3 regions of the Phycicoccus sp. DTK01 genome follow, and region 2 is predicted to be linked to each of the others. Evidence: predicted binding sites of a transcription regulator. Region 2 holds the regulator's gene; each other region holds the start of a gene.

Region 1 (5,531 bases), on a different contig from region 2:
CGCGCCGCAGCTCGGTGAGGCGGCGCTCCTTGAGGGTCGTGAGGTCGACGTCGCCGAGGTACACGTGCCCCGAGGTCGCCGCGTCCAGGCCTGCGGCACAGTGCATCAGCGTCGACTTGCCCGAGCCGGAGCGACCCATGATCGCGGTGAACTCGCCGGCGTGGAGGTCGAGCGTCACGTCGTCGAGCGCGACGACGCGGGTGTCGCCCGAGCCGTAGACCTTCGAGAGGTTCTCGACGCGGGCGGCGGGCGGACGGGCCGGCGGGGCGGCGGACGCGCCGGCCGGGCCGGGCTGGGACTCGGCGACGCTCATGGGCCCACGCTAGGCGACGTGGCGGAGACCGCTGCCGCGGGGACCGTGCGGTGGTCCGATGGCCCGTCGTCGACCGGTCGATCCGTCACCGTGCCCGGCGCGTCGAGCTGCACCGACCAGACCTCGCGCAGCCAGGGGTGGTCGTGGTCGGCGCCCTGCACCATCCCGGTGACCCACGTGAGGTCCAGCCCGTCCGGCAGTACCCGGCACAGGGCGACGTTGTTGTCGAACCACGGCCCCTCGGTCACCGTCCACGGGTACGCGGGGTCGGGCACGCGCCGCGAGGCCGACGCGAGCAGGCGCATCGGCCGCACGAGGGAGCGGGTGAGCATCGAGATCACGACGCGCACCCCGCGCGGCATCGGGTTGCGGATCGGCGAGCACACCGCCTGGACGATGCGCGAGCGCGCACCGTGGCCGGCGGCGTCGGTGACCTCGGCGAGGTAGGAGTTGTGGACATCGCCCGAGAGGAAGGTGACGGTCTCGGGGGCCGGCCCGCGGTGGCCGCGCGCGAGGTCCATCACCATCTCGAAGACCTCGTCGAAGCCGGTGTTGAACGCGGCCCAGTGCTCGAGGTCGACGACCCGGCGCACCCGCTCGGCCGCGTGGGCCGCCCGGCGACCGTACGCGCCCTGCGCCACCGCCTCGTCGATGGCCTCGAAGTCGTGCAGGCCGGGGGGCAGGAGGAAGGGCAGGGAGGTGCCGACGAAGACGTGCCGGTACCCGCCGCGCAGCGTCGCGTCGAGCCACTGCGTCTCGGTCGCGTCGAGCATCGAGCGACGGTCGGGCTCGAGGTGGCGGGCGGCGCGGGAGTCGAGGACGACGAGCAGGCAGTCGCCGAGCTCCCGCACGTGGCTCCAGCGGTAGGTCTCGGGCTCGGCGTCGGCCCGGGCGGCCAGCGCGTCGAGCGTCGCCGTGAGGTCGAGCTCGTCCTCGACGGCGCTCGAGCCGCGCGCCGCGTGGTCGGCGGCGTGCTCGAGGACGAGCCGGAACGCCTCCTCCTGCGCGAGCTCGGCCGGCGAGAGGTTGCCGATGTGCTGGTGCACCCAGTACGAGGCGAGGCCCGAGACGATGCGCTCCTGCCACCACGTCGTCGCCCGCATCTCGCGGCGCCAGGACCACGAGGTGTTCCAGTCGTCGCGGATGTCGTGGTCGTCGAAGATCATCGCCGACGGCACGGTCGAGAGCAGCCAGCGGATGACGGGCTCGACCCACGTGATCCGGTAGAGCTCGTCGTACTCCGCGTAGTCCTTGATCTCCTCGAACGGCGGCTCGTCGAGGCTGCGCCGCGCGCGCATGAACGCCTCGAGCTCGGGGTGGGGCGTCGTGTCGGCGTACACCTGGTCGCCGAGGAGGACGAGCAGGTCGGGCCAGCCGGCCTCCGGCACGTCGCGCAGCGTCACCGCGAGGCTGCGCAGGGCGTCGACGCCGTGGCGCCGCACGCCCTCGTCGTCGTGCGTGCCCGTCGTGCGACAGGAGCCGAAGGCGAAGTGCGGCATGCGGGCGGGGTCGAGGGTGCGGATGCGGCTCGGCGGTGCGCCGTCGAGGGGCCAGACGCGCTCGTCGTCGACGAGCAGCTCGTACGGGTCGTCGGTGCCGGGCTCGAGGCCGTCGCAGACGACGAGCGCGTAGTGCGACCCGTGGACGCGGAAGGTGGGCGCGCTCCAGCGGCGACCGTCGCGCACGACGGTGACCGTGGCGGCCGCGGCGGTGCGGACCCAGATCGTCGCCGAGACGTCGTCGACGTGGCGGAGCAGCGGGCCGAGGACGAGGGGGTGGGCCTCACCGGGCTCGGGGTGGCTCATGGCCTCATCCTGCCGTCCGAGGCTGGGCGTCGGCTGTGGGTGAGCACCCCGGCCCGACCCCCGTCCACCCCTGACGCGGGCCGGGGAGGGTGGGGACGCCGACGGGCGGCCCTCCCGGAGGAGGACCGCCCGTCGGTCGTGACCCGTGGTGCGTCAGGGGCTCAGAAGCCCATGCCGCCCATGTCGTCGCCGCCGCCCGGCATGGCCGGAGCGGCCTTCTCGGGCTTGTCGGCGATGACGGCCTCGGTCGTGAGGAACAGCGCCGCGATGGACGCCGCGTTCTGCAGCGCCGAGCGGGTGACCTTCGCCGGGTCGATGACGCCCGCCGACACGAGGTCGACGTACTCACCGGTGGCGGCGTTGAGGCCCCAGCCCGACTCGAGGTTGCTGACCTTCTCCGCGACGACCCCGCCCTCGAGACCGGCGTTGATCGCGATCTGCTTGAGCGGCGCCTCGATGGCGACCTTGACGATGTTCGCCCCGGTGGCCTCGTCACCCTGGAGGTCGAGGGACGCGAACGCCTTGGCCCCGGCCTGGATGAGGGCGACGCCACCACCGGCGACGATGCCCTCCTCGACGGCGGCCTTCGCGTTGCGGACGGCGTCCTCGATGCGGTGCTTGCGCTCCTTGAGCTCGACCTCGGTGGCCGCGCCCGCCTTGATGACGGCGACGCCGCCGGCGAGCTTGGCGAGGCGCTCCTGGAGCTTCTCGCGGTCGTAGTCCGAGTCGGTCTTCTCGATCTCGGCGCGGATCTGGTTGACACGACCCTGGATCTGGTCGTTGTCACCGGCACCCTCGACGATCGTCGTCTCGTCCTTGGTGACGACGACCTTGCGGGCGCGGCCGAGGAGCGAGAGGTCCGCGGTGTCGAGCTTGAGGCCGACCTCCTCGGAGATGACCTGGCCACCGGTGAGGATGGCGATGTCGCCGAGCATGGCCTTGCGGCGGTCGCCGAAGCCCGGGGCCTTGACGGCGACGGACTTGAAGGTGCCGCGGATCTTGTTGACCACGAGCGTGCTCAGGGCCTCGCCGTCGACGTCCTCGGAGATGACGAGGAGCGGCTTGCCGGACTGCATGACCTTCTCGAGGAGGGGCAGCAGGTCCTTGATCGAGCCGATCTTGGAGTTCGCGATGAGGACGTACGGGTCCTCGAGCACGGCCTCCATGCGCTCGGTGTCGGTGACGAAGTAGTGGCTGATGTAGCCCTTGTCGAAGCGCATGCCCTCGGTGAGCTCGAGCTCGAGGCCGAAGGTGTTGCTCTCCTCGACGGTGATGACACCCTCCTTGCCGACCTTGTCCATGGCCTCGGCGATCATCTCGCCGATCTGGGGGTCAGCAGCGGAGATCGAGGCCGTGGCAGCGATCTGCTCCTTGGTCTCGACGTCCTTGGCGTTGGCGAGCAGCTCGTCGGAGACGGCGCGGACGGCCTTCTCGATGCCGCGCTTGAGCGCCATCGGGTTGGCCCCGGCGGCGACGTTGCGCAGGCCCTCGCGGACGAGTGCCTGGGCGAGGACGGTGGCCGTCGTCGTGCCGTCACCGGCGACGTCGTCGGTCTTCTTCGCGACCTCCTTGACCAGCTCGGCGCCGATCTTCTCGTACGGGTCGTCGAGCTCGATCTCCTTGGCGATCGAGACACCGTCGTTGGTGATCGTGGGGGCGCCCCACTTCTTCTCCAGGACGACGTTGCGGCCCTTCGGACCGAGGGTCACCTTGACGGCGTCGGCGAGGGTGTTCATGCCTCGCTCGAGACCGCGGCGTGCCTCCTCGTCGAAAGCGATGATCTTGGCCATTCGGGTGGTTCCTCCCACGCGAATCGATGGTGGGACCGGGCGGTGCCCGCGACGGACGGGCCGGGGCCGCGGCTCACGTCACCGTCGGCGCACCTGCCCTCACCGGACCGGTCTGTTCTGTCACTCTCATGATGAGAGTGCTAATGGTCATTATTGGCACTCTCGGGGGGAGAGTGCAAACGCTCACCGGCGGCCCGGGCCGGGTGCGAGCATCAGAGCGCGGGGTCGGCCCCGTCGAGGTGGACGCGCAGCGAGGCGTCGGCCTCCGAGGCCACCGGGTCCTCGAGGTCGGCGACGAAGACGGCGACCGCCTCGCGGGCCGGGTTGCCGTCCAGCTCGGCGAGGACCTCGCGCCACGCGGCGAGGTTGGGGTGCGGCAGGTCCGTGCACGCCTCGGCCGGGGCCAGCGACTCGACGGCCGCCGCGAGGTCCGAGCGCGACAGGGGCAGGGTGGCGGTCGAGCCGTCGTGACCGAGCACCGTCGCGAGGACGACCGTCGCGAGGGCCGGCCGGCCGCCGGGCGTCGCCGTGACGTGCGGAAAGAGCCAGTCCGGCGTCGAGGAGGCCGGTGACAGCCCCACGGCGTGCGCGGCCGGCTCCCGCCATCCGTCGATGCGCTCGACGAGGTGCGCGCGGATCGCGGCGAGTCCGTCCGGGGTGCTCCAGTCCAGGTCGCTCATCACCCCATCCTGACAAAACGGATGCCCCGGCGCCGCCCCACGCGCCCCGGGAGCCGCAGCAGTCCCGCCGCGCCGGGTGAACAACGGGTGAACGACGGGCCCCGTCTTGGTGAAGCCGGGGTTGCCGCCCCACACTGGTGCCTCGTGGACGCAGCGACCCTCATCCTCGTGCTCGTCATCGTGACGGCCCTGGCCTTCGACTTCACGAACGGCTTCCACGACACGGCCAACGCGATGGCGGCGTCGATCTCCACCGGGGCCCTCGCGCCCAAGGTGGCGGTCGGCCTCAGCGCGGTGCTCAACCTCGTCGGCGCCTTCCTCTCCGTCGAGGTGGCCCTCACCGTGTCGAACGCCGTCATCAAAATCCAGGACAAGAGCGGGGCCCCACGGCCCGAGCTCCTGACCGACGGCGGTGAGGCGCTGCTGCTCATCGTGCTCGCCGGCCTCGTCGGCGGGATCGTCTGGAACCTCTTCACCTGGCTGCTCGGCCTGCCCTCGAGCTCCTCGCACGCCCTCCTCGGCGGGCTGACCGGCGCCGGCGCCGCGGGGCTCGGCCTCGCGGGCGTCAAGTGGACCGGTGACGGGACCAAGCTCGACGGCGTCGTCGGCAAGATCCTCCTGCCCTCCCTGCTCTCCCCCGCCGTCGCGCTCGTCGTCGCGTTCATCGGGTGCTGGCTCGTGCACCGGATCACCTCCTCGGTGATGGACCGGCTCAACGAGCGGTACTTCCGCTGGGGCCAGATCGGCAGCGCCTCGCTCGTCTCGCTCGCGCACGGCACGAACGACGCCCAGAAGACGATGGGCGTCATGACCCTCGCCCTCATCGCGAGCGGCCACTGGGACCGCACCGACGCCGTCCCGATCTGGGTCAAGGTGAGCGCCGCGACGGCCATCGCCCTCGGCACGTACATCGGCGGCTGGCGGATCATCCGCACGCTCGGCA
Region 2 (5,531 bases):
GCCCCGAGCGCCGCGGCCGTCATCGGCAGCTCGACGCTCGCGTGGAGGTCGTCGCCGCGACGCTGGAAGACCGGGTGCTTGCGGACCGCGACCTCGACGTAGAGGTCACCGGCCGGGCCGTTGCCGGGGCCGACCTCACCCTCGCCGGCGAGCTGGATGCGGGTGCCGGTGTCGACACCGGCCGGGACGCGCAGGGTGAGCGTGCGGCGGGTGCGGACCCGGCCGTCGCCGCTGCACTCGTAGCAGGGGTCGGTGATGATCTGGCCGAACCCCTGGCAGGTCATGCACGGACGGGTCGTCATCACCTGGCCGAGGAAGCTGCGCTGGACCTGGCGGATCTCGCCGCGGCCCTCGCAGACGTCGCAGGTGCGCGTGCCGGTGCCGGGCTGGCGGCCGTCGCCGTGGCAGGTGCCGCAGCCGACCGCGGTGTCGATGGTCAGCTCCTTCTCGCCACCGAACACGGCGTCACCGAGGTCGATGTCGAGGCGGACGAGCGCGTCCTGGCCGCGGGCGGTGCGCGAGCGGGGGCCGGCGTTCGGCCCGGCCGCCTGCCCGCCGAAGAAGGCGTCCATGATGTCGCTGAACGAGAAGCCCTGGCCGAAGCCGGCGGCGCCCCCCGAGTAGGGGTCGGCGCCCATGTCGTACTGGCGGCGCTTGTCGGCGTCGGACAGCACGTCGTAGGCCTGCGACACCTTCTTGAACTGCTCCTCGGCCTCGGGGCCGGGGTTGACGTCCGGGTGCAGCCGGCGCGCGGCCTTGCGGTAGGCGCGCTTGATGTCCTCGGGGCTCGCGTCGCGGGCGACGCCGAGGTCGGCGTAGTAGTCGTTCACGGGTGGGGGGTCCTCCGTGGGTCGGTGTGGTGGCGGGGTCCGCGCGGGTCAGTCCGCGAGGATCCGGGAGACGTAGGTGGCGACGGCGCGGACGGCGGCCATCGTCGAGGGGTAGTCCATGCGCGTGGGGCCGACGACGCCGAGCCCGGCGACGAGGTCGGCGCCCGACCCGTACCCGGTGCTCACCATCGACGTCGACTGCAGCCCGGCGTAGGGGTTCTCGTGCCCGATGCGCACCGCGAGGCTGCCGCCCTCCTCGGCGACCGTGCCGAGCAGGCGCAGGAGGACGACGTGCTCCTCGAGCGCCTCGAGCACCGGGCCGATGCTCGACGTGAAGTCGCCGCCGGCGCGGGCGAGGTTGGCCGTCCCGGCGAGCACCAGCCGCTCCTCGCGCTCCTCGACGAGGGAGTCCTCCAGCGCGCCGACGACCGCCCGCACGACCGGTCGCGCCCCGTCCTCGAAGCGCTCGGGGACGCCCGCGAGCTCGGAGGAGGCGTCGGCGAGGGTGCGGCCGGCCGTCGCCGTGTTGAGCTCGGTGCGCAGCGCCGACAGCACGCGCTCGCCGTCGTCGGTCGTCAGGTCGGCCGGGACCTCGATGACCCGCTGCTCGACCCGGCCGGTCGTCGTGATGAGGACGACGAGGAGCCGCCCGGGGCCGATCGGGACGAGCTCGACGTGGCGCACCGAGGAGCGCGACAGGGACGGGTACTGCACGACCGCGACCTGCCGGGTCAGCGACGCCAGCAGCCGGACCGTGCGGTCGACGACGTCGTCGAGGTCGACGGCCCCCTCGAGGAAGTGCGCGATCGCGCGCTGCTCGGCGGTCGACATCGGCTTGATCTGCGAGAGACGGTCGACGAAGAGCCGGTAGCCGGCGTCGGTGGGCACCCGGCCGGCGCTGGTGTGGGGCGCGGCGATGAGGCCGTCCTCCTCGAGCGCGGCCATGTCGTTGCGCACGGTGGCCGCGGAGACGCCGAGGTGGTGGCGCTCGAGCAGCGCCTTGGAGCCGACCGGCTCGGAGGTGTGCACGTAGTCCTGGACGATGGCCCGGAGCACGCGCAGGCGGCGGTCCTCGCTCATCGGGGCTCCTCCTCGGGCGGCTCGTCGGGTCGGGCGGCACGGCGGGCTCTGGCACTCTCGCCGTCCGAGTGCCAATGCTACGTCGTCGCACCGTCACGCGCGAAAGCCGAGGGGCGCTCCCGCGTGCCGCTCCCGGCGACCGTCGCCGCTCGCGGCTAGCCTCGCGGCCGTGGTGGACAGGTACGGATCCGACGTGCTCTCGGGCGACTGGCGCGCTCCCCGGCGGGGGCGCTCGGTCGAGCTGCCGGCCGAGCCCGGCACGGTCGTCGAGGACGTCGAGACCGGATGGGTCGGCGCGGTCGTGCGCGTCGAGAAGGCCGGCGGCGTCCACGTCGTCCACCTCGAGGACCGGCGGGGCCGGACCAAGGGCTTCCGGCTCGGCCCGGGCTTCCTCGTCGACGGCTCCCCCGTGACCCTCGTCGCGCCGCGGACCGCCGAGGCCCAGCGCCTCGCCGCCGCGAAGGCCGCGGGCGCCCGGACGGCCAGCGGCTCGGTCGCGGTGCACGGGCAGCGCGCCCGCGTCGCCAGCGGCTCGCGCATCTTCGTCGAGGGCAAGCACGACGCCGAGCTCGTCGAGAAGGTGTGGGGGCACGACCTGCGCGTCGAGGGTGTCGTCGTCGAGATGCTCGACGGCGTCGACGACCTCGCGGGCGCCATCCGCGACTTCGCCCCCGGCCCCGGCCGCCGGATGGGGGTGCTCGTCGACCACCTCGTGCCCGGCACCAAGGAGTCGCGCGTCGTCGACGAGGCGCGGGCGCTGCGCCCCTGGGCGCAGCACGTCCTCGTCGTCGGCCACCCCTACGTCGACGTCTGGCAGTCCGTGAAGCCCGGCCGCCTCGGGATGGACGCGTGGCCGGTCATCCCGCGCGGGACGTCGTGGAAGCACGGCATCGCCGCGCACCTCGGCTGGCCGCACGCGACCCAGGCCGACATGGCGCAGGCGTGGCGGCGCATCCTCGCCTCCGTCGACTCGTGGACCGACCTCGAGCCCGAGCTGCTCGGTCGCGTCGAGGAGCTCATCGACTTCGTGACGGCGCCTGAGTAGGCGTCAGCGGGCGGCCCGTGCGGCGGCGACGCCGACCTCGAGCCAGCCCGCCAGCGCGTCGTCGTCCTCGAGCACCGACGCGTGGACGTCGACCCACCCCCGGCTGGTCCGCCCCTTCATGACCATCGGCTCGACGCCGGGGCGGGCGACGAGCTCGTCGAAGCGCTCCGGACCGGTCCGCACGAGGAGGCCCCGGGACCCGACCGAGCACGCGAGCGCGCCGTCGACCATGAAGGCCACGCCCCCGAACATCCGCTTCTCCTCCGCGGGCGGCAGCGCCGCCCGGACCCGCTCGAGCAGCTCCACGGGCCCAGTGTGGCCCCGGCGCCGGCGCCGGCGGTAGGGGTCGGCCCTGAGCGCACCCCGACCCGGACCCCGACATGCCCCCGGAACCCCTTGGGCCGCGCGGCCGTCGGGTGTTCGATGGACCCAGACCCACTCCAGGAGGAAGAGATGAGCGAGAACACCCCTCGCGACGACGCCCCGCGCGACGAGCCCACGCAGATCGTGCCGCCGCCGCCGGCCGAGCCCCCGGCGCCCCCCGCCGCCCCCGCACCGACGCCCGGCTGGGAGACCCCGGCCGCGGGCGAGGTGCCCCCGCCCCCGCCGCAGCCCCAGTACGCGCAGCAGGCCCCGGGGCAGCAGCAGTACGCCCAGCAGCCGTACGGCCAGCAGCAGTACGGCCAGCCCCAGTACGCGCCCGCTGCCCCGCTGACCGCGCAGGAGGAGAAGACCTGGGCCCTGCTCAGCCACGCGGCCGGGCTCGTGGCGATGGTCATCAGCGCCGGGACCCTGGGCTTCGTCGGCAGCCTCGTCATCTACCTCGTCTACAAGGACCGCGGGCCGTTCGTGCGGGCGCACGCGGCGAACTCGCTCAACATCCAGATCACGACCGCCATCGGCGTCGTCGTCTCGGTCATCCTCATGTTCGTGCTCGTCGGGTTCGTGACGATCTTCCTCGTCGGGATCTACGCGTTCGTCATGCACATCATCGGGATGGTCAAGGCGAACAACGGCGAGTGGTGGAACCCGCCGTTCACGCCGCGCTTCGTCAAGTGACCCGCGGCTGACCCGGTCCGTACGCCGGCCGCTCCCCCGTCAGGGACCGAGCAGCCGGCGCACGACCGTGTCGGCGAGCAGGCGGCCGCGGAGGGTGAGGACGGCCCGCCGGTCGCGGACGGCGGCGGGTCCCTCGAGCAGCCCGTCGGCGACGAGCCCGGCCACGGCCGTCCGGCCCGCGTCGTCGAGCCGGCGGAGGTCGAGCCCTTCGCGCAGTCGCACCCCGAGGAGCACCTCCTCGTCGTGGCGCTGCTCGGCGGTGAGGACCTCCCGGGCCGCCGCCGGGGACTCGCCCGCCGCCAGCCGGGCCGCGTACGCGCGGGGGTGCTTGACGTTCCACCAGCGCACGCCGCCGACGTGCCCGTGCGCCCCGGGACCGACGCCCCACCAGGCGTCGCCCCGCCAGTAGCCCTCGTTGTGACGGCACCGGTCGGCCGGCGTGCGTGCCCAGTTGCTCACCTCGTACCAGCCGTAACCCGCCTGCGCGAGAATCGTGTCGGCGAGCTCGTACTTGTCCGCCTCGTCGTCGCCCTCGGGTTCGGGCAGCTCTCCGCGGGCCACCTGCCGGGCCATCCGCGTGCCCTCCTCGACGACGAGGGCGTACGCCGAGACGTGGTCGGGCTCGAGCGCCAGGGCGGCCTCGAGGCTCGTGCGCCAGTCGTCGAGCGACTCCCCGGGGGTGCCGTAGATGAGGTCGAGGCTCGTCGCGAGGCCGGCGGCGCGCGCGGCGGCGACGGCCTGCCCGACCCGTGCCGGGTCGTGCGTGCGGTCGAGGGTGGCGAGGACGCTCGGGACTGCGCTCTGCATCCCGAGGCTCACCCGCGTGAACCCACCCGCCGCGAGGGTCTCGAGGCCCTGCGGCGTCACCGAGTCGGGGTTGGCCTCGGTCGTCACCTCGGCTCCGTCGGCGAGCCCGAACCGCTCGCGCACGCCGTCGAGGAGCCGCACGAGGTCGTGCGCCGGCAGGAGGGTCGGCGTCCCGCCGCCGACGAACACGGTGTCGACGACCGGCGCGGCGGCGCCGAGCACCCGGGCGGCGAGGTCGAGCTCGGCCAGCGCGGTGCCCGCGAAGTCCTCGGTCGACGCGCCGGGCCCCAGCTCGGTCAGCGTGTAGGTGTTGAAGTCGCAGTAGCCGCAGCGCACCGCACAGAAGGGCACGTGGAGGTAGAGGCCGAACCGTCCGTCGGCGAGGCGGGCGAGCGCGTCGGCGGGCAGCTCGCCGGAGGCCGGCGCGGGGTCGCCGGCGGGCAGTCGGGGCACGACCCCAGTCTCGCAAGGTCCACCCACCGGCCGCTCCCCTGCCCCCGGTCGTCCACCGGCGCTGCCTAGGATGACGAGGTGACAGACCGCTGGATCCACCTCGACGGACTCGTCAACATGCGCGACCTCGGCGGGCTGCCGACCCGGGACGGCCGCACGACCGTGCCGGGGCGGCTCATCCGCTCCGACAACCTCCAGGACCTCAGCGACGCCGACGTCGACCGGCTGGTGCGCGAGCTCGGCGTCAGTGACGTCGT
Region 3 (5,531 bases), on a different contig from region 2:
GCCCAGCTCGAGGTCGGCGGCGAGGCCCACGGCGTCCACGCGGTGCTCGTCCCGATCCGCCGCGACGGCGAGGTGCTGGCCGGCGTGCGGGTCGAGGACTGCGGCACCAAGCTCGGGCTCGAGGGCGTCGACAACGGCCGCCTCTGGTTCGACGACGTGCGTGTGCCGCGCGCCAACCTCCTCGACCGCTTCGCGCAGATCGACGACGACGGCACGTACCGCTCGAGCATCGAGAACCCCAACCGGCGCTTCTTCACGATGCTCGGCACCCTCGTCCAGGGCCGGGTCAGCGTCGGCGGGGGAGCGCTCGCGGCATCCAAGGTGGCCATCGAGATCGCCGTCCGGTACGGCCTGCGCCGCCGCCAGTTCGAGGCGCCCGGCACCGAGGACGAGACCCTGCTCCTGGACTACGGGATGCACCAGCGCCGGTTGCTGCCGCTCGTCGCCCGCGCGTACGCCCTGAGCGCCGCCCAGCAGGAGGTCGCCCGGCAGCTGCACGAGGTCTTCTCGCTGGAGACCCCCGAGGCGCCCGAGCGCGACGTGCGCGCCCTCGAGTCGCGCGCCGCCGGCCAGAAGGCGCTCGCCACCTGGCACGCGACGCACGCCATCCAGGAGTGCCGCGAGGCGTGCGGCGGCGCCGGCTACCTCTCGGCCAACCGGTTCGCGGCGCTCAAGGCCGACACCGACGTCTTCACGACGTTCGAGGGCGACAACCACGTCCTGCTCCAGCTCGTCGCCAAGGGGCTGCTCACCGACTACTCCTCGTCCTTCGAGGACCTCGACCAGCGCGGGATGGTCCGCTTCGTCGCCGGGCTGGCCGTCGACACCGTCGTCGAGCTCACCGCGGCGCACCAGCTGCTCGAGCGCATCCGGGACGTGCTGCCGACGGGGCGCGACGGCGCGGACACCGACGCCGGGCTGCTCGACCCCGACTACCACCTGGCGATGCTGCGCTTCCGCGAGGAGCACCAGGTCGCGGGGGTGGCGCGTCGGCTCAAGGCGGGGGTCGACGCCGGCCGGCCGCCGGGCGAGGTGTTCAACGACGTGCAGGACCACGTCATCGCCGCGGCCCGCTCGCACGTCGAGCGGCTCGTCGTCGAGGCGTTCGTCGCGCAGGTGCGGGCCCAGCCGGAGGGGCCGACGCGCGAGGTGCTCGGGGCGCTCTGCGACCTGCACGCGCTCGTGACCATCGAGGCCGACCGCGGCTGGTTCCTCGAGCACGGGCGGCTGTCGGCGCCGCGCTCGAAGGCCATCACGCGGGAGGTGACGGCGCTGCTGCGGCGCCTGCGGCCCGTTGCGCTCGAGCTCGTCGAGGCGTTCGGCATCCCGCCGGAGGTCCTCGGCGCGCGCGACCTCGTCGGCCCCTGACCCGGCCGGGTGACTCAGCATTTCGGGGTCACCCCGAAATGTCCGCGAGACCCCGGAACGGTTCCGGGGTCTCGCGGACGAACCGGGGTCTCGGGCTGCTCACGCCCGCTCTCAGCCGGCGGCCGGCACCACGGGCTCGACGACGATCGCCGTCTGCTGGCCCGCGACCCGCGTGAGCACGACCGTCGCCTGCGCCCCGTCGCCGGCGCCGCGCCCGATCTTCAGCTGCCGCCGCAGCTCGTCGTCGTCGAGCCGGACCCCGCGCTTCTTGACGGTCAGCCCGGTCACGCCGTGCTGCGCCAGCCACGCCCGCAGTGTCTTGACGGTGAACGGCATCGACTCGAGCACCGCGTACCGCCGCGCGTACGGCAGGTCCACCTCGGCGTCCGAGAGCACGTACCCCAGCCCCGTGTCGACCTCGACCCCGAGCGTCGCCCCGGTCACGGCCCCGAGCAGCCCGGCCTGCGTCACGGCGCGGTCCGGCTCGTACAGCCAGGCACCGATCGAGCCGGTGCCCTCGGCCGTCGGTGGGTCCGGCTCGGCCATCGTCTCGTCGACCTCGACCGGCGAGCGCCCGGCCGCGAGGATGCGCGCGCTGCGGCCGGGGCGCTGGGCCAGCGGCCCCCACCAGACGGCGCACTCGAGCACCTCGCCGCCGTACGAGGTCCATTGCGCCTCGGTGCCGAGCGGGATCGCGTCGTGCGGCATCGACGGCGAGAGCTTCGCCCCGGTGGCCGGCACCGCCGTCGCCACCTGGAGGACGAACTGCCACGATGGCCGGATCTCGTCGAGCCGGAACACCCGCTTGATGCGCCCGTGCCGCCCGGTCTTGCCGGGGATGCGGCGTGCCGGGTCCAGCCAGACGCCGACGCGCGAGCGCAGCGGGTCGCGCGGCGGCTCGAACTCCTCGGCGTAGCCCTCGTGGGCGCGGGAGTCGGGCCAGGGCCGCAGGTTGGTGTCGGCGATGGCCGCCGTCACGGGGTCGATGTCGACGGCCTGCACGGTCACGCCGAGCGCCGACATCGCGACGGCGTCGCTGCCGATGCCGCAGCCGAGGTCGTGCACCGTCGCCAGCGAGGCGTTGTAGAAGCGGCCCGCGTGGGTGGCCGCGACCTCGAGCCGCGAGGCCTGCTCGAGCCCGTCGGGCGTGTAGAGGAGGTCGCCGGCGAACTCGCCGAACTTCGCGACGGCCCGCGCGCGCAGCCGCTGCTGGGTGAGCACGGCGGCCACGAAGTCGGCCGCGTGGCCCTCGCGGCGCAGCCGGTCCTGGAGCGCGAACACCGCCGCGGGGTCGTACGGCGGGAGGGAGCGCAGGAGCTCCTTCCCCTCCGGCGACCCCAGGGCTCGCACGATGCCGACGTCCACGGCCGGTCATCCTGCCATCCGCCTTCTCGGGGCCCGGTGCGAACCCTCCGGACGCCCGCGCCGCGCCCGGCTGGCACTCGAGTTGACCGAGTGCTAAGCGCGGCCTAGATTTGCCTCATTGGCACTCGCCCCGTGCGAGTGCCAGCGCACCCCGGGCCGCGGTCGACCCCCGCGACGGCGAGCACGGCCCGGACGCGCACGTCCCCGTCCACTTCGACTCATCCCAGCAAGGGGAGGAGCACACCGTGTCGGTTTCCATCAAGCCGCTCGAGGACCGCATCGTCATCAAGAGCCTCGAGGCCGAGCAGACCACCGCGTCCGGTCTCGTCATCCCGGACACCGCGAAGGAGAAGCCCCAGGAGGGCGAGGTCCTCGCGGTCGGCCCCGGTCGCATCGACGACAAGGGCAACCGGGTCCCGCTCGACGTCCAGGTCGGCGACCGGGTCATCTTCAGCAAGTACGGCGGCACCGAGATCAAGCACGGCGGCGAGGAGTACCTCATCCTCTCCGCCCGCGACGTGCTCGCCGTCGTCGGCTGAGCAGTCCGCTGACGCCGTGACCGCGTCCCGGCGGCCCCGTGCCGCCGGGACGCGTCCGGCATCCCCCTGACCCACGCGACGGGTCGGGCGCACCGCGCCGCCCGTCACCCCCAGCAAAGGACACCCATGGCCAAGGAACTGGAGTTCAACGACTCCGCCCGCAAGGCGCTCGAGCGGGGCGTCGACGCCCTCGCGAACGCCGTCAAGGTGACGCTCGGCCCGAAGGGCCGCAACGTCGTCATCGACAAGAAGTGGGGCGCCCCCACGATCACGAACGACGGCGTCACGATCGCCCGCGAGGTCGAGCTCGAGGACGCCTACGAGAACCTCGGCGCGCAGCTCGCCAAGGAGGTCGCCACCAAGACCAACGACATCGCCGGTGACGGGACGACGACCGCGACGGTCCTCGCCCAGGCGATGGTCAAGGAGGGCCTGCGCAACGTCGCGGCCGGCGCCGCTCCCTCGGGCCTCAAGCGCGGGATGGACAAGGCCGTCGACGCCGTCTCCGAGCGCCTGCTCGAGAACGCCCGCGAGATCGAGTCCAAGGACGAGATCGCCCAGGTCGCCTCGCTCTCCGCGCAGGACACCGAGATCGGCGCCACCATCGCCGACGCGTTCGACAAGGTCGGCAAGGACGGCGTCATCACCGTCGAGGAGTCCTCGACCGCCTCCACCGAGCTCGAGTTCACCGAGGGCATGCAGTTCGACAAGGGCTACATCTCCCCGTACTTCGTTTCCGACCCGGAGCGCATGGAGGCCGTCGTCGAGGACGCCTACGTGCTCATCAACCAGGGCAAGATCTCGGCCATCGCCGACGTCCTGCCGGTGCTCGAGAAGGTCGTCCAGTCGGGCAAGCCGCTCGTCATCATCGCCGAGGACGTCGACGGCGAGGCCCTCTCGACGCTCGTCGTCAACAAGATGCGCGGCACGTTCAACGTCGTCGCCGTCAAGGCCCCCGGCTTCGGCGACCGCCGCAAGGCGATGCTGCAGGACATGGCGGTCCTCACCGGCGGCCAGGTCGTCGCCGAGGAGGTCGGCCTCAAGCTCGACCAGGTCGGTCTCGAGACCCTCGGCCAGGCGCGCCGCGTCGTCGTCACCAAGGACTCGACGGTCATCATCGACGGCGCGGGCGAGGCCTCCGACGTCGAGGGCCGCGTCGCCCAGATCAAGCAGGAGATCGAGCGCACCGACTCCGACTGGGACCGCGAGAAGCTCCAGGAGCGCCTCGCGAAGCTCGCCGGCGGCGTCTGCGTCATCAAGGTCGGCGCGCACACCGAGGTCGAGCTCAAGGAGAAGAAGCACCGCATCGAGGACGCGATCTCCGCGACGCGCGCCGCGATCGAGGAGGGCATCGTCTCCGGTGGTGGCTCCGCGCTCATCCAGGCCGTCGCCGTGCTCGACACCATCGGGCTCGAGGGTGACGAGGCCGTGGGCGCGAACATCGTCCGCAAGGCCGCGGCCGAGCCGCTGCGCTGGATCGCCGAGAACGCGGGCCTCCAGGGCTACGTCGCGGTGGCGAAGGTCTCCGAGCTCCCCGCGGGCCAGGGCCTCAACGCCGCCACCGGCGAGTACGAGGACCTCGTCAAGGCCGGCGTCATCGACCCGGTCAAGGTGACCCGTTCGGCGCTGCGCAACGCGGCCTCGATCGCCTCGATGGTCCTCACGACCGACACCCTCGTCGTCGAGAAGAAGGAGGAGGAGCCGGCTGCCGCCGGTGGCCACGGCCACGGGCACGGCCACTGAGCCCCACCTCCCGCGACACCGCACGCCGCCCGGTCCCCGTCAGGGGGCCGGGCGGCGTCGTCGTGCCGGTCGGCGTCGGCGCCGCGGCGTAGGGTCGGGCGCATGCGGCTGCTCGGGGTGCTCGGCGGGATGAGCTGGACCTCGACGGAGGCCTACTACCGCGGGCTCAACGCGGGGGTCGCTGCGCGGCTCGGCGGGCTGCACTCGGCGCGGCTCCTGCTGCACTCGGTCGACTTCGCCCCGGTGGCCGCGGCCCAGCACGCCGACGACTGGCCCACCACGGCTGCGCTCCTCGCCGATGCCGCCCGCGGGCTGGCGGCCGGGGGAGCGCAGGCGCTGCTCCTCGCGACGAACACGATGCACCGGGTCGCCGACGACATCGAGGCCGCGGCCGGGGTGCCGCTGCTGCACATCGCCGACCCGACGGCCGACGCGCTGCTGGCCGGCGGCCACCGACGGGTCGGCCTGCTCGCGACCCGCTTCACGATGGAGCAGGCGTTCTACGCCGACCGCCTG

The links. Region 2 encodes HrcA, which represses chaperone genes, less so after heat shock. Its sites were predicted from a motif close to TTNGCACTCGNNNNNNNCGAGTGCNAA; they were not measured.
Region 1: a site for HrcA is predicted at 4,026-4,052, ahead of groL (chaperonin GroEL). Genes of this name have one in related genera too.
Region 3: a site for HrcA is predicted at 2,804-2,830, ahead of groES (co-chaperone GroES). Genes of this name have one in related genera too.

Annotation. Positions count from the first base shown of each region.
Region 1 is NZ_BOPU01000006.1:34,477-40,007, forward strand. Features, by position in the region: gene J3473_RS13605 (ABC transporter ATP-binding protein) at 1-313, opposite strand, end outside; gene J3473_RS13610 (alkaline phosphatase D family protein) at 310-2,118, opposite strand; gene groL (chaperonin GroEL) at 2,280-3,908, opposite strand; gene J3473_RS13620 (hypothetical protein) at 4,121-4,588, opposite strand; gene J3473_RS13625 (inorganic phosphate transporter) at 4,733-5,531, shown strand, end outside.
Region 2 is NZ_BOPU01000003.1:494,313-499,843, reverse strand. Features, by position in the region: gene dnaJ (molecular chaperone DnaJ) at 1-830, opposite strand, end outside; gene hrcA (heat-inducible transcriptional repressor HrcA) at 879-1,910, opposite strand; gene J3473_RS09825 (DUF3097 domain-containing protein) at 2,080-2,955, shown strand; gene J3473_RS09820 (TfoX/Sxy family protein) at 2,959-3,261, opposite strand; gene J3473_RS09815 (DUF4870 domain-containing protein) at 3,409-4,014, shown strand; gene hemW (radical SAM family heme chaperone HemW) at 4,054-5,274, opposite strand; gene J3473_RS09805 (tyrosine-protein phosphatase) at 5,353-5,531, shown strand, end outside.
Region 3 is NZ_BOPU01000007.1:130,907-136,437, reverse strand. Features, by position in the region: gene J3473_RS15090 (acyl-CoA dehydrogenase) at 1-1,368, shown strand, start outside; gene J3473_RS15085 (class I SAM-dependent methyltransferase) at 1,480-2,733, opposite strand; gene groES (co-chaperone GroES) at 2,979-3,272, shown strand; gene groL (chaperonin GroEL) at 3,399-5,015, shown strand; gene J3473_RS15070 (aspartate/glutamate racemase family protein) at 5,118-5,531, shown strand, end outside.